One region of the Azospirillum ramasamyi genome, then DNA from elsewhere that is predicted to be linked to it. Evidence: predicted binding sites of a transcription regulator. Region 1 holds the regulator's gene; each other region holds the start of a gene.
The links. The regulator LexA, encoded in region 1, represses DNA repair genes until DNA is damaged. The targets are predictions, from matches to a motif close to ATGTTCTANTTTGGTTC.

Region 1 (7,605 bases):
GACCGCAACCGCCCAATCGGCGCAGAACGCCGCTGCGGCGCCATCCGCCCGATGCGGCCAAGCCCATTCCGAAGAGTCCGCCCGATGCGTCCCATCTTTGTCATCGCCGCCCTGCTTCCGGCCGCCGCCGCCGCGACTCCGGCGCTGGCCGCCATGGATTGCCCGGCCAGCCTGACGGTCCAGGCGCAGCCCGACGCCCCCGGCGGCTGGTCGCCCTACCCCGGCCGCGACAGCCACAGCTTCGCCGGCATCTCCATCGTCGCGGGCGACCGCGCCAGCCAGATGACCTCGGCCGCTCCCGCCACGCTCGCCCCCGACCGCGAGTTGCGGCGCGGGCGCAGCATCGTCCAGGTCTGGGAGTTCTCCGGCTCGCGCCGCGACAACGTTTTCCTTGTCTGCCGCTACCGCAACACCCAGGCGGCGCTTGCCGCCGACCTGCCGCGCAGCATCCGCCGCTGCACCCTGACGCTGGAGGCCGACATCCGCGGCACCGTGCTGGACGAGCCCAAGACCCCTCCGCAGCTCGACTGCCGCTGATACCGCGGGAGTTCTGCGCGGAGGCTGGAAATCCGCCCCCTCAGCCGTTAGGGTGTCCGTCGTTGGAACAGGGGCGGAACGGCCCCGACGATCCGGGCGAAGGTGGAAGGCGGAAGGCGCATGCTGCTGCTCATCGATAACTACGACAGCTTTACCTACAATCTCGTCCATTACCTGGGCGAGCTTGGCGCCGACGTGCAGGTCCGCCGCAACGACGCCCTGACGGTGGAGGAGGCGATGGCTCTGCGCCCCGACGGCATCGTGCTGTCGCCCGGCCCCTGCAATCCCGACCGCGCCGGCATCTGCCTTCCGCTGATCGACGCCGCCGCCAAGGCCCGCCTGCCGCTGATGGGCGTCTGCCTGGGCCACCAGTCGATCGGCCAGGCCTTCGGCGGCCGGGTGATCCGCGCCCCGGTGCCCATGCACGGCAAGGTCGACAGCATGCGGCACGAGGGACGCGGCGTGCTCGCCGGCCTGCCCAGCCCGTTCCGCGCCACCCGCTACCACTCGCTGATCGTCGAGCGCGAGACCCTGCCCGCCTGCCTGGAGGTGACCGGCGAGACCGCCGACGGCCTCATCATGGCGCTGGCCCACCGCGAGTTGCCGATCCACGGCGTGCAGTTCCATCCCGAAAGCATCGAGAGCGAGCACGGCCACAAGATCCTGCGGAATTTCCTGGACCTGACACGTCCCCGCCCGGAGACCGCGGCCCTGGAGAACGCGGCATGAGCGGCGATCTGTCCGATATGAAGGCCATTCTGGGCAAGGTCGCCACCGGCGCCGCCCTGACCGAGGCGGAGTCCGGCTTCGCCTTCGACATCATCATGTCCGGCAACGCCACCCCGTCGCAGATGGGCGGCTTCCTGATGGCCCTGCGCGTGCGCGGCGAGACGGTGGACGAGATCACCGGCGCCGCCCGCGTCATGCGCGCCAAGGCGATCCCGGTCGATGCGCCTCCCGGCACCATCGACACCTGCGGCACCGGCGGCGACGGCGCCGGCACCTACAACATCTCCACCGCCGCGGCGCTGGTGGTGTCGTCCTGCGGCGTGCCGGTCGCCAAACACGGCAACCGGGCCATTTCGTCCAAATCCGGCGCCGCCGACGTGCTGGGCTCGCTGGGCGTCAACCTCGACTGCGACTTCGCGCAGGTGCGCAAGGCTCTGTGGGATGCCGGCATCGCCTTCCTGATGGCGCCTCGCCACCACCTTGCCATGCGCAACGTCGGCCCGACGCGGGTGGAACTCGGCACCCGCACCGTCTTCAACCTGCTGGGTCCGCTCGCCAACCCGGCGACCGCCAAGCGGCAGGTGCTGGGCGTCTTCTCCAAGCAGTGGGTGGAACCGCTGGCGCAGGTGCTGAAGCGGCTGGGTTCCGAAGCGGCCTGGGTCGTCCACGGTTCCGACGGGCTGGACGAGATCACCACCACCGGCCCCACCACCGTCGCCCAGTTGAAGGACGGCGAGGTGACGGTGTTCGAGGTGACGCCGGAGGACGCCGGCCTGCCCCGCGCCCGCATCGAGGACCTGAAGGGCGGCGACGCCCAGGTCAACGCCGAGGCGATCCACGCCCTGTTCGACGGGGCGCGCAGCCCCTACCGCGACATCGTGCTGCTGAACGCCGCCGCCGCCCTGCTGGTGGCCGGCAAGGCCGCGACGCTGAAGGAGGGCGCGGCGATGGCCGCCGACGCCATCGACAGCGGCGGCGCCCGCGACCGCCTGCGCCGGCTGGTCGCCATCACCAACGAGGCGGTGGCCTGATGAGCGACGTTCTGACCCGCATCAACGACGACAAGCGCGCGCTGGTCGCCGCCCGCAAGGCCGCCCGCCCGCTGTCGGAGGTGGAGGCCGCCGCCAGGGCCGCCAACGAGACCAACCCGCCGCGCGGCTTCATCCGGGCGCTCGGCGCCGCGGTGGAGGCCGGGCGCTACGGCCTGATCGCCGAGATCAAGAAGGCCAGCCCGTCCAAGGGCCTGATCCGCGCCGATTTCGATCCGCCGGCCTTGGCGCGCGCCTATCGCGGCGGCGGGGCGACCTGCCTGTCGGTGCTGACCGACGAGCCCTATTTCCAGGGCAGGGACGAGTATCTGGTCGCCGCCCGCGCCGCGGTCGACCTGCCGGTTCTGCGCAAGGACTTCATGGTCGATCCCTATCAGATCGTGGAGGCCCGCGCGCTGGGTGCCGACTGCATCCTCATCATCATGGCCTCGCTGTCAGACGCCCAGGCGGCGGAGATCGAGGACGCCGCCCTCGCCCAGGGGCTGGACGTGCTGGTCGAGGTGCATGACCGCGCCGAGCTGGACCGCGCGCTGCTGCTGAAGACGCCGCTGCTGGGCGTCAACAACCGCAACCTCAAGACGCTGGCGGTGGACATCGCGACGACGGAGGAACTGGCCGCCAACGTGCCGCCCGACCGCATGCTGGTCGCCGAAAGCGGGCTCTACACCCCCGCCGATCTGGCCCGCATGGCGAAGGTCGGGGCGCGCTGCTTCCTGGTCGGCGAATCGCTGATGCGGCAGGCCGACGTGACCGCCGCCACCCGCGCCCTGCTGGCCCCGGCATAGACCGATGCCGGAGATCGCGATAGCCGCGGAAAGCCCGCGCCAGGAATCGGTGGTCGCGCTGGTTGCGGCGCTGGACCGCTATCTGCTGGAGCTCTATCCGGCCGACACCTGCCACCTGCTCGACATCGCGGAGTTGGAGGCGCCGGACCTCCGCTTCTTCGTCGCCCGCAAGGACGGCGTGCCGGTCGGCTGCGCCGCACTGCGCGTCGATCCGACCGGCTATGGCGAGGTCAAGCGCATGTATGTCGATCCCGCCGCCCGCGGCCTCCGCGTCGGCGACCGCCTGCTGGCGCGGCTGGAGGAACAGGCGCGGGCGGAGGGGCTGAGCGCCCTGCTGCTCGAATCCGGCATCCACCAGCACGAGGCGCTGGGGCTCTACCGCAAGGCCGGATTCACCGGGCGCGGACCCTACGCCTGCTACGAAGAGAACGGCGTCAGCGTCTTCATGGAAAAACCCCTGCGGGAGATCGTCCGATGACCGGCTTCACCCATTTCGACGCCGACGGCAAGGCGGTGATGGTCGACGTGTCCGACAAGGCGGACACCGAACGCACCGCCACCGCCGCCGCCGCCGTGCTGATGCAGCCTGAAACCCTCGCGCTCATCATGCAGGGCGGGGTGAAGAAGGGCGACGTTCTGTCGGTCGCCCGGCTGGCCGGAATCATGGGGGCCAAGCGCACGCCGGACCTCATCCCGCTGTGCCACCCGCTGATGCTGACCTCGGTCAAGGTCGACCTCACCTGCGACCCCGCGCGCAACGCGGTCGACGTGACAGCCACCTGCAAACTCAAGGGCCAGACCGGCGTGGAGATGGAGGCGCTGACCGCCGTCACCATCGCCGCCCTGACCGTCTACGACATGTGCAAGGCGGTGGACCGCGGCATGACGGTCACCGACGTCCGTCTGCTGCACAAGGCCGGCGGCAAGAGCGGCGAGTGGGGCGCGACCGCGCCGTCGGCGGGAGGCTGACGCCATGATCTCCGTCGCGGAGGCGCGCGCCCGAATCCTGTCGGCCTTCGCCCCTCTGCCGGCGGAGACCGTCGCCCTGCCCGACGCGCTCGGCCGCGTGCTGGCCGAGCCGGTGGTCGCCCGGCTGACCCAGCCGCCCTTCCACGCCTCCTCCATGGACGGCTGGGCGGTGCGATCCGCCGACATCGCCGCCGCGACCGCCGACGCCCCCGTTTCCCTGCGCCGCATCGGCGAATCCTCCGCCGGTCATGCCTTCGGCGGCGGCGTCGGTCCCGGCGAAGCGGTGCGCATCTTCACCGGCGCGCCGTTGCCCGATGGCGCCGACGCCGTCGTGATGCAGGAGGATTGCAGCGCCGACGACGCCACGGTTCGCGTCGGCCGCGCCGTCCCCGCCGGACGCTTCGTCCGTCAGGCCGGCTTCGACTTCGCGCTCGGGCAGGAACTGCTGCCCAAGGGCCGCCGGCTGACCGCGCGCGACATCGCGCTGGCCGCCGGCGGCAATGTGCCCTGGCTTTCGGTCCATCGCCGGCCGCGCATCGCCATCCTCGCCACCGGCGACGAGATCGCCCTGCCCGGCGATCCGCTTGGGCCGAGCCAGATCGTCAGCACCAACGCGCTCGGCCTCTGCGCGCTCGTCGCCGCCCAGGGCGGACTGGCCCACAATCTCGGCGTCGCCAAGGACACGCCGGACAGCGTCGCCGCCATGGCGAAGGGCGCCGCCGGCTGCGATCTGCTGGTCACCACCGGCGGCGCCTCGCATGGCGATTACGACTTCGTGCGCGACGTGCTGGCCGACCGTGGCGTGTCGCTGGAGGTGCAGACCGTGGCGATGCGGCCGGGCAAGGCGCTGATGTTCGGCCGGGCCGGCGGGGTGCCGCTGCTGGGCCTGCCCGGCAATCCGGTCTCGACCGGGGTCACCGCCGTCCTGTTCCTGCGCCCGGTTCTGCGCCTGCTGCAGGGCCTGCCGCCCGAGGACGACCGCCCGCCCCTGCGCGCCCGTCTGACCGTCGCGCTGAGGGCCAACGACCGGCGCGAGGAATATCTGCGCGCCACCCTGGCCGCCGGACCGGATGGCGTCCTCACCGTCACCCCCTTCGCCCGGCAGGACAGCGCCATCACCTCGCTCTACGCCCGGGCCGACTGCCTGATTCCCCGCCCGCCCAACGCCGATCCGGAACCTGCCGGCGCCCTGGTCGGCGTGCTTCCTTTGACCGACGGGGCGCTCAGCATCTAAACTTGAACACGGCGTTTGACAGACGATGGAACAGTTGAACACCACCCTGAAATCCGTTCCACGGTGTTTCGGATGTTCCACTCAAGTTCTGAAAGAAGCCGATGGAGGGCTTGACGCGCGGCAGGAACCAAACTAGAACATGGAGCAACGTTTAGTTTTTGTTCCATCTTCAGTCTGGCGACGGCCGGGAGGCATCCATGCTCACGCGCAAGCAGCACGAATTGCTGCTGTTCATCCACGAACGGCTCGGCCAGGGCGGAGTTTCGCCGTCGTTCGACGAGATGAAGGACGCCCTGGGGCTGAAGTCCAAGTCGGGCATCCACCGCCTCATCACCGGCCTTGAGGAACGCGGCTTCATCCGCCGCCTGCCCCACCGCGCCCGCGCCCTGGAGGTTCTCCGCCTTCCCGAGGGCATCGACGCCGCCCGCGCCCGCGGCGGCGCGCCCAAGCCGAAGTTCCAGCCCAACGTAATCAAAGGCGATTTCGCCTTCGCCGGCCGCGACGCCGCTCCGCCCGCCCCCACCCCGGCCGCGGCGAACGAGACGGTGCAGCTCCCGCTCTACGGCCGCATCGCCGCCGGCACGCCGATCGAGGCCCTGCGCGACAACAGCGCCTTCGTCGACGTCCCCGCCTCGATGCTGACCGCCGGCGACCACTACGCGCTGGAGGTCTCGGGCGATTCGATGGTGGAGGCCGGCATCCTCGACCACGATACCGTCATCATCCAGCGTTGCGACGCGGCGGAGAACGGCACCATCGTCGTGGCGCTGGTCGATGAAGGCGAAGTGACGCTGAAGCGCCTGCGCCGCAAGGGCCACACCATCGCCCTGGAACCCGCCAACGCCGCCTATGAAACCCGCATCTTCGGCGCCGACCGCGTCCGCGTGCAGGGCAAGCTGGTCGGTCTGGTCCGCAAGTACTGAGCCACTGTCGTCCCTCCCTATCCCTCCCCCGCTCACGCGGGAGAGGGTCGGTGAGGCGGCAAAACCTCGGTCATCCCTCACCTCCCCCCGGTCCAGGGCCGGTCTCCCCTGATCCCGCGCACCGTCTCCACCTCCACCCCCGCCTCCGTCAGCCACAGCGCATGCGCCCCCTCGTGACGCAGCGCCCAGCGGTCGATAACGACGCCGGCCCGGCACCTCCGCGCCACCGCCGCAGTCACCACCGCATCGGCCGCCCCGCAATCCTCGTCCAGGGCATCCGGCAGCCGCGGCAGGGCGACAGTTCGTCCCCCGCCCCGGTACAGGCAGCCGAGCGCATCGCAGTTCAACGACCGCCCACCCTCGCTCCATCCTCCAGCCGCCGGCCAGGGATCCGCCGCCGCGCGTTCGCCGTCGCGTTCCCGCCAGGTTTCGACGACCCGGCCCCCGGTCTTGCCCGAAGCGCTGAGGCGACCGTCCGCCAGCCGCACCGCCATCACGGCCCCGTCCCCCGAGACCAGCACGTCCGGCCGCGTCACCAAAGCCGGCGAGGCCAGCCCCGCCAGGATCGGCAGCAATCCCAGCCAACGCCATCGCCGGGTCCAGATGCACAGCCAGATGCCGCCCAGCACCAGCACCGCGAACCCCTCCATCGGCATCGCCGGCATGGTCAGCGAGGCGCCGGGCAGCCGGCCGAAGAACTCGGCGGTCCAGATCACCGCCCGGTCGCCCCAGTTCATCGCGATCAGCGCCGGCGCCTCCAGCCCGAATGGCATCAGCGCGTAGACGATCAGGCTCCACGGCATGACCCAGAAGGAGGTGATGGGAATGGCGATCAGGTTGGACAACACGCCATAGAAGGCGATCTGCTGAAAATGGAAAAGCGAGAAGGGCAGCGTCGCCAGCGTCGCCACCACGCTGGTCAGCAGGATGCCGCCGACATAGAGCAGGCTGCGCAGAAACCATCCCGCCTCGTTGCGCCATTCCGCCAGCCGCGGACTGCCGCGCTCTAAGGCGGCGATCAGCGCCACCACCGCCGCGAAGGACATCTGGAAACTTGGGCCGAGCATCCCTTCCGGGTCCATGGCGATGGTGACCAGACCGGCGAAGGCGACCAGCCGCATGCTCAGCGGGTGGCGGTCCAGCATGATCGCGCCCATGACCATGCCGGTCATCAGCACCGACCGCACGGTCGGCAGCGGCGCTCCGACGAGCAACGTATAGGCCAAGGCCGACAGGATGCCGAACAGCGCCGCGATCTTCTTGATCGGCCAACGCAAGGCTATGAAGGGCACCAGCGCCAGCAAGGCCCTGACCACATAGAACAGGATGCCGGCGGCAATGCCCACATGCAGGCCGGAGATCGACAGCAGATGCGCCAA
Region 2 (7,605 bases), 1.3 Mb from region 1:
CCTGACCCGCCGCAGCCCGATCCCCGGCCTGTGCCTGACGGGCGCCGGCGTCTTCCCCGGCCCCGGCGTGGAGGCCTGCGTCATCTCCGGCCGGCTGGCCGCCGAGGCCTTGCTGGGCAGCGAGCGGCTGACCTCCGATGCATTGCGCAACGCCACCGGGCGGAGCGCCGCCTGCGCTTACCCCCTGCCTGTGGCGCAGATGGGGTGAGCCCTATCCCGCGATCCCTACCCCGCCAAACCCGGCCCCGCCAAATCCGGCCCCAGGGAACCCCGCCAACGCCCGGACCTCTGCCGGGCTGCGGCCTTCGTCGCGGAGCAAGCGCAGGGTCTGGGCGCGGTCGCGCTTGGCCAGCCGCTCGCCCGCCGCGTTCCGCAGCAGGCCGTGATGGTGGTAGTCGGGGGGATCGTAGCCCAGAAGGGCCTGCAGCAGCCGGTGCAGGTGGGTGGCGAAGAACAGATCCTCGCCGCGGGTGACCAGCGTCACGCCCTGCAGATGGTCGTCGACCGTCACGCTGAGGTGATAGCTGGTCGGCGTGTCCTTGCGGGCCAGCACCACGTCGCCCAGCAGTTCCGGGGTCGCCTCCTGCCAGCCCCGGGCGCGGTCGTGCCAGCGCAGCGGCCCGGTCAGCCGGTGGGCGGCGGCCACGTCGAGCCGCAGCGCCCAGGCATCGCCGCGGGCGATCCGCTCCGCCCGCTCCGCCGGCGGGCGGTGGCGGCAGGTACCGGGATAGAGGGGACCGTCGGGGCCGTGCGGGGCGGCGCCGGCCCGCGCGATCTCCGCGGCGATGTCCTTGCGGGTGCAGAAACAGGGATAGAGCACCCCCAGCGACTCGAGCCGGGCCAACGCCGCGCGGAAATCGTCGAAATGGTCGGACTGGCGCCGGACCGGACCGTCCCAGTCGAGGCCGAGCCAGGCCAGATCCTCGATCAGGTCGCGTTCGTATTCGGGGCGGCAGCGGTTGGGATCGATGTCCTCGATCCGCAACAGGAAGCGGCCGGCGGCGCTGCGGGCGGTGGTCCAGCCGAACAGCGCGGAATGGGCATGGCCCAGATGCAGGTGCCCGGTGGGGCTGGGGGCGAAGCGGGTGACGAGATCGCTCATCCCCGCTTTATAGCGGATCGCGCGCCGGACGGGACGCGGGAAGTGACGATCCGGTTGGTATCATACCGGCGGGCCAATGAATTGACCTGCCGTATTGCGTTCAAACGCCACGCAGGCTTTACCGCGCCCCTGGGGGCGCGCCGTCGCCGTCGCGACGGCCGGCGAACGCTCGAAAGGTCAGTTCAAGCGTTCGCCGGTATCAGATGTAGGGGTTGTCGCGGATCGGCTCGACCGGGATCTCTTCGCCCTCCAGATACAGCGCCAGACGGCGGCGCAGCTCGCGATCGAAAGCGTCGATGCGGATCTGGCGCTCACGCTCCTCACGTTCACGGCGCTTCTGGGCGAGGTCGATGATGACGGCGGTCATGGCGAACTTTCCTCGGGGTCGCTTCCGGCCGGCTCGGGCCGGCAGGATCGGCTTGGATCAACGAGGCTCACCATGACGTCGCTATGGTTAACGAGGGGTAAGCGTATAAGCGGGCGCGAGTCTTTTTTCCGGATGTCACAGCCGCCGCGCGCAGTGGCGGACGGCCGGTTCCCTAGCTCCCGCCGGCAATGCCCACAGTGCGAAAAAGGTTACACAACGGTGAAGAAATTCGGCCCCGCCGGGTCACGATGTTGAGTCCGGGCCGCCGATCCACTATGTATCTGGTTGTCCCGGATCGGCGATCCCGCAGTTGGGCCGGCCGCCGGGGCGGAGTACACACCCCCGCGCACGAAGCCGCCTCTGTGTCGCGTGCCGGGATCCAGACACGGTTTCAGACAAGGGAGTGGCCATTGGCTCCACCACCCGATCACTGTCCGGCTCTGGTGCTGAACGCGGATTTCCGCCCGCTCAGTTACTTCCCCTTGTCGCTATGGTCCTGGCAGGAAGCGGTCAAGGCGGTCTTTCTGGAACGGGTCAACATCGTATCGCACTATGACCGGGTCGTCAGATCCCCAAGTTTCGAAGTCCGGTTGCCCAGCGTCATCTCTTTAAAAGAGTTCATTCCGGCAACGCGCCGTCCGGCCTTCACCCGCTTCAACGTCTTCCTGCGCGACCGCTTCACCTGCCAGTATTGCGGCCGCCCCTTCCCCACCCACGATCTGACCTTCGACCATGTGATTCCGCGGTCCCGCGGCGGTCGGACGACGTGGGAAAACGTCATCACCTCCTGTTCCGCCTGCAATCTGGCGAAGGGCGACCGCCTTCCCCATGTCTGCGGCATGATCCCGCTCAGTCCGCCCTTCCAGCCCTCCGCCTACGAGCTGCAAGAAAACGGACGCGCCTTCCCGCCGAACTTCCTTCACGAAAGTTGGCGGGATTTTCTTTACTGGGATTCGGAGCTGGACCCGATGTAGGACCGCGATGCGGACGGGGGCGGGGTCTTGCCGCCGCTCTACGCCACCCGCCCCAGCCTGACCGTCAGCGGCCAGCGGACCCGCCGCTCGCGTTCCGGGTCGCCCCACAGCGGAGCGATCTCCTCCGCGAACGCCTCCAGCGGGTTCCGGCCGAACGCCCTGGACGCCGCCTTCACCCCCGACCAGGTGTTCATGTAGCCGAGCAGCCGGGGCAGCGGCCAGACCGCCTCCATCGCCAGCGGCGGCGCCGGCAATGCCGCGAACGGAAAATCCAGGTCGCGGTAGCCGTTCACCACCTTCCAGCGGTCGGCCGGCCAATAGGGCCCCAGCGTGCCATTGTGGAAACGCTCCACCGCCGCGTCCAGCGCCGGGTCGTCCAGCCGCTGCAGCGCGTAGCAGACCAGCGCCACCGCCGCCCCCGGCTTCGCCGCCCGCCGCACCTCGGCATAGAAGCGGCCGAGGTCGAACCAATGCGCCGCCTGCGCCGCGACGATCAGGTCGCAGCAGCCGTCGGGCAGGCCGCCGGCTTCCGCCGGGGAGACGGCATAGCGGATGTTGGGATGCGGTTCGGCCTGGGCGATCTGCTCCGCGCTGGCATCGGTGGCATGGACCGTTCGGAAGCGGGCGGCCAGCGCGACGGCGACCTGCCCGTTGCCGCAGCCGGCGTCCCAGGCCAGCCCGCGGGACGGAGCCGCATCGGCCAGCGCGGCGGCCAGCCCATCCGGGTATGTCGGCCGGAAAGCGCGGTAATCGCCGGCATGGCCGGAGAAATGATCCTTGAAGGAGGTCATCACCCTGAGTCGCCCTGGAGTCGCCCCGCAATGTTTAGGGTTGGAATTCCCCGGCGGATGAGGATAAACCCTGTGGGTTCGTCGCGGAACCCTTCCCAGGCCGTCCCGCATCTTTCCGCTGTGGCGCAGGCGCGCCGGGCGTGGTAACCAAGCCCGCGCTTTTTCGTGCGCCCCGCCAACCACCCGTGTCCGGCATGCAGACCTTCCTGGAATTCGAGAAGCCGATCGCCGAGCTTGAAGGCAAGATCGAGGAGTTGCGGCACCTGACCAACGCCGGCGACATCAACATCGCCGACGAGGTCGCAAAGCTGCAGGCCAAGGTCGACAAGCTCCTGCGGCAGACCTACGCCAAGCTCACGCCAGCGCAGAAGGTTCAGGTGGCCCGCCACCCCAATCGTCCGCACTGCCTGGACTATGTGCACGGCCTGATCGAGGACTTCACGCCGCTGGCCGGCGACCGCCATTTCGCCGAGGACCGGGCGGTCATCGGCGGGCTGGGCCGCTTCCGTGGCCGCTCGGTGGTGGTGATCGGCCAGGAAAAGGGCAACGACACCGATTCGCGCGTCCGCCACAATTTCGGCATGGCGAAGCCGGAAGGCTACCGCAAGGCCCAGCGCCTGATGGATCTGGCCGACCGCTTCAAGCTGCCGGTCGTCTCGCTGGTCGACACCGCCGGCGCCTTCCCCGGCGTCCAGGCGGAGGAGCGCGGCCAGGCCGAGGCCATCGCCAAGAGCATCGAGCGCTGCCTGCGGCTGAACGTGCCGATGGTCGCCTCGGTCATCGGCGAAGGCGGATCGGGCGGCGCCATCGCCATCGCCACCGCCGACCGCGTGCTGATGCTGGAACACGCAATCTATTCGGTGATCTCGCCGGAAGGCTGCGCGTCGATCCTGTGGCGCAGCTCCGACATGGCCGGCGAGGCGGCCATCGCGCTGCGCCTGATCAGCCAGGACCTGAAGGAACTGGGCGTCATCGACCACGTGGTGAGCGAGCCGATCGGCGGCGCCCACCGCGACCCGGCCGACACCATCAGGAAGCTCGGCGACTGCATCGAGGAGTCGCTGGCCGAACTGGACGGCCTCGACGGCGTCACGCTGCGCGCCATGCGCCGCGAGAAGTTCCTGGAGATGGGGCAGAAGGGGCTGGGGTAAGCCCCGCCTGCCTGCCCCCACATGCCTGCCCTCATGTCTGATGCCCCCTCCCCGTCCCTCCGGGGAGGGTGGTGAGGGGGTGATCGCACCTCACCCCAGGAACCCGTGCAGGAACCAGAGCGGCCATTCCCCCGGCCGGTACAGTCCGGCGCGGAACAGCCAGAAGCGGCGGCCGGCGCCATCCTCCACGCGGTAGTAATCGCGCACGGCCAGCCCCAGCGATCCTTCCGGACGCCACCACTCGCATTCGATCCGCTCCGGCCCCTCGGCCCGGCTCACCCGGTGGCGCAGGCCGCGCCAGACGAACTGCAGCGGCGGGTCGTCGGGCAGCGGGGCGGTGGCCTCGACCGGTTCGGGCGGGGTCAGCAGGCGCAAAGGCCGCGGCCGGCCGGCCGGCCAGGGCTTCGGCGCCGGCAAGGCGTCCACCGGCGCAAGAGGCGCCACGCAGCGTTCCGGCAACCAGCTTTCCCGCGGCACCAGCCGCAGAACCGCCCGCTCCCCCAGCCGCAGAGCCAGCCGGTCGACCAGCTCCGCCAACCCGCCATCGGTCCCCTCGCCGTCGATGCCGGTCTGGATGGCGGTGAGCGGCCCCGTCTCCGTCGCGGACAGCACCAGCGTCTCCAGCCCCGGACCGGGGTCGATCCGCTCCAGCAGCGGGGCGGCCAGCCGGGCCAGCGCCGCCGGGTCGCGGGTCGGGCGGCTGGTGCCGAGCGTCAGGCTCTGCGGTTCGTCGTCCACCCGCTGGTCGGTGCGGTGGGCGTCCAGCCGCAGCCGGCGCACCCCTTGCCCCGCCGCCTCCAGCCCCTTGCACAGCCGGCCCAGCAGGTGGCGGAGCGCCCCGGCGATCGATTCGGGAGTCGCGATCGGCTCGGCGAAGGTCAGGCGCTCGCGGTGCTCCGGCACCGGCCGGCGCGGGGAGATCGGCTCGTCCAGCCGGCCGAAGGCCTGATCGTAGCGTTGCAGCAACCCGCCCCCGAACCGCGCCGCAAGGCCGGCCCGCGGCATGACGTGCAGGTCGCCGATCCGGCGCAATCCCAGCGCATGCAGCCCCTCCGCCGTCTCCGCCGGCAGACGCAGGGCGGCCAGCGGCAGACCGTCCAGCCGCTCCAGCCGCCGGTCCTCCGGGCCGCCGAACCGCACCAGCCCCCAGGCGGCGGCGGGGGTGTCGGCGATGGCGGCGCGGGCACTGAAGCCGGCGGCGCGCAGCCGGCCGGTCAGGTCGGCGGCCAGCGCCGCCTCGCCCTCCCATAAATGGTTGGCGAAGAGATGGGCGCAGCCGGTGATGTCGATCACCACCCCGTCCGGTTCGTCCGCCGCGGTCCAGGGGCTGTAGCGCCGCGCCCAGTCGGCGATGCGGCCGAGCAGGGCCGAATCGGCCTCCGGCGTCGCCTCCGCCACCTCCAGCGCCGGTTCCAGCGCGCGGGCGTCACCGAGGGTATGGCCGGGAGCGATGCCGGCCGCTGCCGCCGCCCGGTTGACCGCCACCACCATCCGCCGCTGGCGTTCCGTCCGCAGCAGGGCGAAGGGACGGCCCCGCAACTCGGGCGGCATGCTCCGCTCCCGCGCATCGGTGGACAGCCGCGGCAGCCAAAGGGCGAGGATGCGGCGGCGTCCTTTCTCCCGACCGGAGGCCCGCCGCGCATCCCCCTCACCCCGGCCTTCTCTCCAGCCTTCTCTCCGGCCCTCTCCCCGGAACGGAGAAGGGGATCGGTGCGGGTATGGGAAGGAGCGAGTCATACGGGGACCGACAATCAGAACAAAGAAAGAACACTCTAGCGCCGGCTTGGCCGCGAGGGGAGTCCCTCCTTTAGGGTTATCTTGCCGAAACGTTTGGTAGTACCGACATTCCGTTCATGATCCCTCATCCCCCGCTTCTCGTCCTCCGCCGCCTGGCACCGCTGGCTTTTCTGCTGGCCGCAGGCGCCTGCGCACCGTCGCAGCTGCGCGACGACGCCCCCGGCCGCGCCCAGGCCGTCCCGCCGGTCTCCAACCAGACAGTCCTCCCGGGAAGCGGGGAGTGGCGGACCTGGAGCCAGATCCAGGCGGAGCAGTCGCGCGCCGGCTCAAGCCCCGGCACCACCGCCGGGCCGCGGCAGGCCGAGGCACCGCAGCCCCGCGCCAACTCCAGAGACCCCGGCTCGGAAAACATCGGCCGGCCGCCCCCCATGCGTCCCCGCGGCAGCTCGTCGCCCCCGCCCGACCCGGCCGCCCTGCCGCAGCCGCCGCGCCCGATCCCGGTGCCGCCCCCGCCCTCCTCGCAGAGCGCCACCGACGCCTTCAAGCGCGACCTGATCCGGCCGGAGGTCGACCGCCTGCGCACCGAAGACGCCATGGGGCGGCTCGACCCGCTGGGCCAGCGCGAGTTGATGCGGCGCGAGAACGACCTGCGCCAATTGGGGGACCCGCTGGCGCGCTAGCATCCCCCCGGCTGCATTCCTCCGGCAACCTCCACCTTGGCGGCTTGACCCCGCCCCCGCTCTGCCGCCATACCGGCCCGGTTATTCGGAACGGACGGAGGATGCGGGCGCATGACGACGGTGACGGGGGCCTTCGGCAACGGGCTGACCACGCCGGTGTGGGTGCTGCAGCATCTGCTGGGCATTCTCGGCATCGGCATGTGGGCGGGACAGGCCGGCGGCACCGCGGTCTGGCAGGTGCCGGCCGCCGCCGTCACCGCGGCGCTGGCGGCGGGCTTCGCGGCGCAGATGGGGCTGCGGCTGCCCTATGCCGGGCCGGGGCTGGCGGCTTCGCTGATCGTGATCGGATCGCTGGTGGCGCTGGGGGTGAGGGCGCCGGCCATTGTGGCGGTTCTGGTCGCCGCGGTCGCCGCGGTGTTCCACGGCCACGGCCTCCAGGGGCCGCCGCTCTACTGGGCCGGCTTCGCCGCCGGGTTGATGCTGGTGGCCTGCGGCGGGCTCGGCCTGTCGATCGCGGTGACGCAGGCCGAGTCGAGCCGGGGGGTGCGCGTGTGTGGCGGTGCGGTAGCAGTCGCGGGCGTTCTCGACCTCGTCGGCGTGATTTGACCGGTTGCGCCTTGAAATGAGGGGGTTGTGCGGGAATCTTTGAAGGCACCCCCCTTCCCAGCCCGGATGACCGGGCCAGACGAACGGAACGCCCCGGTGCCCCGCGCAGCCGCCAAAGCCTGCCCAACTCCGCCGGAGCTTCCCGCTCCGGGGTCTCAGACGCATTCCGACGCGGCCCCCGCGACTCGCCAACCGCC
Region 3 (7,605 bases), 1.3 Mb from region 1:
GCATGCCCGCCCCCATCGAGGACATCATCGCCAAGGCGATCAAGGACGCCGACAAGTCCTTCTTCAACGAGGATTATGCCAAGCAGGCCCGCGCGGTGACGGCGGCGCTGAAGAAGGCGGGGTACGAGGTGGCGCCGGTGAAGCCGCCGCCGGGGCTGGTCGAATGGGCCAAGGACAACATTCCGTTCGGCCGTCTGCGCCCGGCGGAACTGATTACGCAGATGTACTCGATGATGGTCGAGAACGTGCGCCGCTTCGACAAGTAGCGGGAAGCCAGCCGGGACGGCCTCTGACTGGCTTCATTCGCTGGTATTACCACAGGACCGGAAGGCCGTTTCTTTTCAGCCACTTCCCGCGCAGCGCCAAAATCGTCACACCAGCACTTTCGGCCTGCCCGCGCCGTTGACTCGGCTGCTGCGGGAGCGTAATTCATTCCGCCAACCAATAGGACGGACAGCCGTCCCAAAAGGGCACGCACCACCCAGCCGCCGCGGCAATCGTCATGTTGCGCCGCGTCCGGCCGCGAACAGAGGACGACGCAATGGCAAACGGCAGCGGTCGGCCGCTCTCCCCGCACCTTCAAGTCTACAAACTCCCGTTGACCGCAGTCATGTCCATCACGCACCGCATCACGGGCGTCGGGCTGGCTGTGGGCACGCTTCTGCTGGTCTGGTGGCTGGTCGCCGCCGCCACCGGCCCGGAGGCGTTCGCGCGCGCGCAGGGTTTCATCGGCTCCTTCTTCGGCCTGCTCCTGATGTTCGGCTGGACGGCGGCGCTGTACTACCACCTGTGCAACGGCATCCGCCATCTGGTCTGGGACGCCGGCAAGTCGTTCGAACTGACCGATGCCGACCGCAACAACAAGGTGGTCCTCGGCGCGACGGCGGTGCTGACCGTGCTGACCTGGATCGTCGGCCTGATCGCGTGGTGAGGAGATAGACATGGCGTCCAATAGCAAGACCCTCCGTTCGCCGCTGCAGGTCGCGCGCGGTCTGGGTTCCGCCAAGCATGGCACCGAGCACTGGTGGTCGCAGCGCCTGACCGCGATCGCCCTGGTCCCGCTGACCGTCTGGTTCGTCTTCGGGGTCATCGGCCATCTGGGTGCCGATCACGCCGCCTTCGTCGCCTGGATGAAGTCGCCCTTCTCGGCCGTCATGATGGTCCTCACCGCCGTCGTCACCTTCCACCATGCCCAGTCCGGGCTTCAGGTGGTCATCGAGGACTACGTGCATGTCGAATGGCAGAAGATGGCGCTGATCATCGGCGTCAAGTTCCTGTCCTTCGCCCTGGCGGCCGCCTGCGTGCTGGCCGTCGTGAAGATCTTCATCGGAGCCTGACGACCATGGCGACCGCCTACAACATCATCGACCACACCTATGACGTCGTCGTCGTCGGCGCCGGCGGCGCCGGTCTGCGCGCCACCTTCGGCATGGCCGAAAAGGGCCTGAAGACCGCCTGCATCACCAAGGTGTTCCCGACCCGCTCCCACACCGTGGCGGCGCAGGGCGGCATCTCGGCCGCGCTCGGCAACATGGGCGAGGACGACTGGCGCTACCACATGTACGACACCGTGAAGGGGTCGGACTGGCTGGGCGACCAGGACGCCATCGAGTACATGTGCCGCGAGGCCATCCCGGCGATCATCGAGCTGGAGCACTACGGCGTTCCGTTCTCGCGCACGCCGGAAGGCAAGATCTACCAGCGCGCCTTCGGCGGCATGACCGCGCAGTACGGCAAGACCCAGGCCTACCGGACCTGCGCCGCCGCCGACCGCACCGGCCACGCCATCCTGCACACCCTCTACCAGCAGTCGCTGAAGCACGAGGCGGAGTTCTTCGTCGAATACTTCGCGCTCGACCTCATCATGGAGGACGGCGTCTGCAAGGGCGTGCTGGCCTGGAACCTGGACGACGGCACGCTGCACCGCTTCCGCGGCCAGCTGGTGGTGCTGGCGACCGGCGGCTACGGCCGCGCCTATTTCTCGGCGACCTCGGCCCACACCTGCACCGGCGACGGCGGCGGCATGATCCTGCGCGCCGGCCTGCCGCTGCAGGACATGGAGTTCGTGCAGTTCCACCCGACCGGCATCTACGGCTCCGGCTGCCTCATCACCGAGGGCGTGCGCGGCGAGGGCGGCTACCTGACCAACTCCAACGGCGAGCGCTTCATGGAGCGCTATGCCCCGTCGGCCAAGGATCTGGCGTCGCGCGACGTCGTGTCCCGCTCGATGACCATCGAGATCCGCGAAGGCCGCGGCGTGGGTGAGCACAAGGACCACATCCACCTGCACCTGGAGCACCTGCCGCCGGAGATCATCCACCAGCGCCTGCCCGGCATCGCCGAGACGGCCAAGATCTTCGCCGGCGTGGACGTGACGAAGGAGCCGATCCCGGTTCTGCCGACCGTCCACTACAACATGGGCGGCATCCCGACCAACGTTCACTGCGAGGTGCTGTCGCCGACGCCGGAGAACCCGGACCAGGTGGTGCCGGGCCTGATGGCGATCGGCGAGGCGGCCTGCGTGTCGGTCCACGGCGCCAACCGCCTGGGCTCCAACTCGCTGCTCGATCTGGTGGTGTTCGGCCGTGCGGCCGCCATCCGCGCCGCCGAGATCGTCGAGCCGGGCAAGGCCCCGTCGGTCAAGCCCGACAGCTGCGACAAGGCGCTGGAGCGGTTCGACCGCATCCGCAACGCCAAGGGCTCGATCAAGTCGGCCGACCTGCGGCTGGAGATGCAGCGGACGATGCAGAACAACTGCGCCGTCTTCCGCACCGGCGAGGTCCTGGACGAGGGCGTGAAGAAGATCGACGCGGTCTATGCCAAGAAGGGCGAGATCGCCATCTCCGACCGCTCGCTGGTCTGGAATTCCGATCTGGTCGAGGCGCTGGAGCTGGACAACCTGCTGGGCCAGGCGGTCGCCACCCTGCACTCCGCCCAGAACCGCCCGGAAAGCCGCGGCGCCCATGCCCGCGAAGACTACCCGAACCGCGACGACGAAGGCTGGATGAAGCACACCGTCATCTGGGTCGCGGACAACGGCGAGACGAAGATCGATTACCGCCCGGTCCACATGTACACCCTGACCGATGAGGTCGAGGTCTTCCCGCCCAAGGCCCGCGTGTACTAAGGCCCGCCGGATAAAGGAAATCAGCCATGGTTGAATTCAACCTGCCAGCCAACTCCAAGGTCGGCGTCGGCAAGACCATCAACGTCGCGAACGGCGCCAAGCGGGCCAAGACCTTCAAGATCTACCGCTGGAACCCGGACGACGGCCAGAACCCGCGCGTCGACTCCTATGTGGTCGACCTCGACAAGTTCGGCCCGATGATCCTCGACGCGATCATCTACATCAAGAACCAGGTCGACAGCACCCTGACCTTCCGCCGGTCCTGCCGCGAGGGCATCTGCGGGTCGTGCGCGATGAACATCGACGGCACGAACACGCTGGCCTGCCTGAAGGCGATCGACGAGGTTCCGGGCGACGTCAAGATCTACCCGCTGCCGCACATGCCGGTGGTGAAGGATCTGGTCCCCGACCTGAAGCACATCTATGCCCAGCTCGCCTCGATCAAGCCGTGGCTGCAGTCGCAGTCGCCGGCCCCGAGCCGCGAGCGGCTGCAGTCGCCGGAGGACCGCGCCAAGCTGGACGGCCTCTACGAGTGCATCCTGTGCTTCTGCTGCTCGACCTCCTGCCCCAGCTACTGGTGGAACGGCGACCGTTACCTCGGCCCGTCGATCCTGCTCCAGGCCTATCGCTGGATCGTCGACAGCCGCGACGAGATGACGGGCGAGCGCCTCGACAACCTCGAGGATCCGTTCCGTCTGTATCGCTGCCACACCATCATGAACTGCACCAAGGCGTGCCCGAAGGGTCTGAACCCCGCCAAGGCCATCGCCGAGATCAAGAAGCTGCTGGTCGTGCGCCGCTGATCGCGGACACGAGGCTTGCGACACCGGAAAAGGCGCCCCTTCGGGGGCGCCTTTTTCGTTCTGCGGGCTCATCTCATCGAACGCAAAGTCTGATGTGTCAGGCTTTGCGTTCGCCCTCAAACGGCGGGCGCGGCCGTCCGGCCGCTTGCCTTCGCAGGCACGGGCCTGCGGGGCCGCAGTCGCGGCCCTTATCGTCGAGCGTAAGCCAGAACTTGCGCCCGGCGGTATCATATCATCGAGCGTAAAGTCTGACACATCAGACTTTACGCTCGCCCTCAGACGGCGGGCGCGGCCGTCCGGCCGCTTGCCTTCGCAGGCATGGGCCTGCGGGGCCGCAGTCGCGGCCTTTACCTCCGAGCATAAGTCAGGACTTACGCTCGGCGGTATCAGACGAAATCCGGGTCGGTCGGGCGCGACGGCGGCAGGTCATTGTTGGGGGCCGGGCTGTCGGTGGTGCCGGGGCCGCCGGGGTTGGGCAGGTCGGGGTTGTGGGTGCCCGGCAGGTCGACGATGGGCACATCCTCGTGCGGGCCGGGGAAGGGGTTTGGCGGGGCGGCGGTGAGGCCGGGATCGGTGATCGGCATTGGGATGCTCCCCTCTGTTGGTCGGTCGCGGTTGCGCGCTTCCCTCTATCAACAATCGAATCCGCAATCCGCTCCGCCGTGCGTGACAATTGCGTGCGGACCGGTTGACCGGCGGCGGCGAGGGGGTATGCTCTTCGGGAGATCACCAACGACGACGACCACCAATGGGCGGCGCGAACAGGCGCCGCCCAGCGGGCGAACACATTTCTATCTTTGGGAAGGACCAATCATGGGCGGCATGGCAGGCCAGGCGTGGAGCTGGATCCAGGGCGAATGGGTGGAGGGCAATCCGCCGATCGTCGGACCCCTGTCCCACACGCTTTGGCTCTCTTCGACGGTCTTCGATGGCGCGCGCGCTTTCCAGGGCGTGGCCCCCGATCTGGATCTCCATTGCGCCCGCGCCATCCGCTCGGCCCAGGTTCTGGGTCTGGAGCCGATGGTCACCGCCGGCGAGATCGAGGAGCTGTGCTGGGACGGCATCCGCCGCTTCCCCAAAAACGCGGAGCTGTACATCCGCCCGATGTTCTACGCCGATGACGGCTTCGTCGCCCCCGCGCCGGAAAGCACGCGCTTCGTCCTGTCGATCTACGAGGACCCGCTGCCGCCGCCGACCGGATTTGCGGCCTGCATCTCCACCCGCCGCCGCCCGACCCCGACCATGGCCCCGACCGAGGCCAAGGCGGCCTGCCTCTATCCCAACGCCGGTCTGGCGCTGACCGAGGCGCGCAAGCGCGGCTTCCAGAACGCGATCATGCTGGACGCCATCGGCAATGTGGCGGAGTTCGCGACGTCCAACATCTTCATCGCCAAGGACGGCGTGGTGCGTACCCCGGTGCCGAACGGCTGCTTCCTGAACGGCATCACCCGCCAGCGCGTCATCGCCCTGCTGCGCAACGACGGTGTGACGGTGGAGGAATGCACCCTGACCCCGCGCGATGTGCTGGAGGCCGACGAGGTGTTCTCCACCGGCAACCACGCCAAATGCGTGCCGGTGACCAAGGTGGAGGACCGCAGCTTCGCGGCCGGTCCGATCTTCCAGCGGGCGCGGGCGCTCTATTGGGAATACGCATTCCGCTGATCGAGCAAAGCCACCGCCGCCCGGCGGTGATGGGCCAGCGTGGCGGCCAGACGGGTCAGCCACGCATCGGTCCGGCAAGCCGCCGCGGTCAACACACCGCGGCGCCGGGACGCTGCAAGGCGCGCCTCCGCCGCGAGATCAGTATGCAGACGGAGCATGGCGGCACGCTTCACGGCATTGGCGCGGGCGGTGCCGCCGAGCAGGGCGGTGCGCAGCTCGGGCGTCGGCGGTCGGGCGTCATGGGAGCGGTGAAGGCTGTCCAGGCGGGCGGCGCGTTCCATGGAATGGACGGTAACGCCTGCCGCGGTGGGTAGTAAAGGGAAATTTTCCTAGGACCGTTCGCCGGGCGGGTAGGTGTTTTGCCCACCGGCTTCTTGCCCCTCCCTAACCCTCCCCGCCCAGCGGGGGGAGGTTAGGTGGGGGCTGACGTCGCTCCACCCTCACTGGCTCGCCCAGATGATCCGCGCCATCCAGGCGACGTCCGACATCGGGATGCTGCGGTCGGGATGGGCGCGGTTGATCGACAGAAGCTCGATCTTGGTCGCCGTCTCGCGGATCAGCTGCTTGGCCATCACCTCGCCGCCCTTGGTGCGGACGACGACGCGGTCGTTGCGGCGGATTTGCGCGGCGGGCGACACGATGATGGTGTCGCCGTCGCGATAGACCGGCTCCATGCTGTCGCCGGAAATCTCCAGCGCATAGGCGTGCGGGTCGCCCAGGCTGGGGAACAGCAGCTCGTCCCAGCCGCTGCCGGCGGGGAAGCCGGCGTCGTCGAAATAGCCGGCGGAACCGGCCTGGGCATAGCCGATCACCGGAACCCGCTGCAGCGGGGCGGTGCCGGCGCCGTCGCCGACCAGCGACACGAACTCCGACAGCGACGCGCCGGTGGCGTCCAGCACCTTGGAGATGCTCTCCGTCGACGGCCAGCGCAGCTTGCCGTCGCTGGTCGTGCGCTTGCTCTTGTTGAAGGTCGTCGGGTCCAGTCCGGCGCGCCGCGCCAGCCCGGAGGCCGAGAGCCCGTGCTGCGCCGCGAGGCGGTCGATGGCCCGCCAGATGTCCGTATGTTTCAGCATGGGACGATAATCTCATAAACCGGCGACAGCGTCCCTAGGAACTTTTTCATAAACCTGTTGACCGCATGCGGCGGCGGGAACATAACGCAAACATATGGCGCGGCCACCACCCGGAGCCGGCGCCGCTCTCTTTCAAAATCCGAAGCCGCAAGGAGACCAGCATGCTGAGTCCGGCCGCCCCCGCTTTGCCCGCCATCAACCCGTCCGCCGCCCGCCTGTCGCACGTCGTCCCGCTGCGGGCCGAGCCTTACCGCGCCGATGGCGAGCCCTTCGCCGCGGCGGAGGAGGCATGGTTCTGGGCGGTGCAGGCGCAGGACGCCAAGGCGGCCGGCGCCCGGGTCGTCGCCGGGCGCGGTCTGGTCGAGCGCCCCTGCGAGCCGCAGGACGTGCTGCGGGTGATCGACCGGCTGTACCGGACGCGCAAGCTGCTGCGCGACCACCTGCATGTGCTGGTCCATTACGGCCGCCGCCAGAGCGCGCCGGAGCCCGACCGCTTCCGCGAACAGCGTGCCCATTCCCTGTGGCAGGAGGCCTTCGACGTCATCGCCCCGGCGCTGCGCGACAAGGGCATCGCCCGATGACGGCGCCCCCGACCGCCTGGGTGGTCTATCGCGGGGAGACGCCGCTGTGGTGGCTGCGGCTGCTGAAGCCGGGCTTCCGCCACTGCCTGGCCCTGCTGAACGACGGGCGGCGCTGGGTGGCGGTCGATCCGCTGGCCGGCTTCACCGACGTGGCGGTGCTGGACCTGCCGGCCGACTTCGACCTGCCGGGCTGGTACCGCGCCCAGGGATTGACGGTGGACCCCGCCCCGTTGCGCCGCCCGGCCGGCCCCGCCCCCTGGGGGCCCTTCACCTGCGTCGAGGCGGTCAAGCGCCTGATCGGCCTGCGCGCCCGCCGGGTGCTGACCCCCTGGCAACTGCACCGCCACCTGACCGGAGGA

Region 2: a site for LexA is predicted at 6,140-6,156, ahead of DM194_RS10090 (Y-family DNA polymerase). Genes of this name have one in related genera too.
Region 3: a site for LexA is predicted at 6,743-6,759, ahead of DM194_RS10770 (S24 family peptidase). Genes of this name have one in related genera too.

What each region holds. Positions count from the first base shown of each region.
Region 1 is NZ_CP029829.1:879,341-886,945, reverse strand. Features, by position in the region: gene DM194_RS04070 (STY0301 family protein) at 85-537, shown strand; gene DM194_RS04065 (anthranilate synthase component II) at 658-1,266, shown strand; gene trpD (anthranilate phosphoribosyltransferase) at 1,263-2,297, shown strand; gene trpC (indole-3-glycerol phosphate synthase TrpC) at 2,297-3,100, shown strand; gene DM194_RS04050 (GNAT family N-acetyltransferase) at 3,105-3,578, shown strand; gene moaC (cyclic pyranopterin monophosphate synthase MoaC) at 3,575-4,069, shown strand; gene DM194_RS04040 (molybdopterin molybdotransferase MoeA) at 4,074-5,303, shown strand; gene lexA (transcriptional repressor LexA) at 5,501-6,226, shown strand; gene DM194_RS04030 (ComEC/Rec2 family competence protein) at 6,304-7,605, opposite strand, start outside.
Region 2 is NZ_CP029829.1:2,155,610-2,163,214, forward strand. Features, by position in the region: gene DM194_RS10065 (phytoene desaturase family protein) at 1-208, shown strand, start outside; gene gluQRS (tRNA glutamyl-Q(34) synthetase GluQRS) at 212-1,102, opposite strand; gene DM194_RS28435 (hypothetical protein) at 1,302-1,469, opposite strand; gene DM194_RS10075 (HNH endonuclease) at 1,880-2,443, shown strand; gene DM194_RS10080 (class I SAM-dependent methyltransferase) at 2,482-3,234, opposite strand; gene DM194_RS10085 (acetyl-CoA carboxylase carboxyltransferase subunit alpha) at 3,429-4,385, shown strand; gene DM194_RS10090 (Y-family DNA polymerase) at 4,476-5,936, opposite strand; gene DM194_RS10095 (hypothetical protein) at 6,239-6,802, shown strand; gene DM194_RS10100 (HupE/UreJ family protein) at 6,914-7,408, shown strand; gene DM194_RS10105 (TAXI family TRAP transporter solute-binding subunit) at 7,505-7,605, shown strand, end outside.
Region 3 is NZ_CP029829.1:2,290,666-2,298,270, reverse strand. Features, by position in the region: gene DM194_RS10810 (hypothetical protein) at 3-266, shown strand; gene sdhC (succinate dehydrogenase, cytochrome b556 subunit) at 542-931, shown strand; gene sdhD (succinate dehydrogenase, hydrophobic membrane anchor protein) at 942-1,337, shown strand; gene sdhA (succinate dehydrogenase flavoprotein subunit) at 1,343-3,127, shown strand; gene DM194_RS10790 (succinate dehydrogenase iron-sulfur subunit) at 3,154-3,930, shown strand; gene DM194_RS10785 (hypothetical protein) at 4,317-4,514, opposite strand; gene DM194_RS10780 (branched-chain amino acid aminotransferase) at 4,744-5,592, shown strand; gene DM194_RS10775 (hypothetical protein) at 5,568-5,873, opposite strand; gene DM194_RS10770 (S24 family peptidase) at 6,033-6,665, opposite strand; gene DM194_RS10765 (hypothetical protein) at 6,827-7,246, shown strand; gene DM194_RS10760 (hypothetical protein) at 7,243-7,605, shown strand, end outside.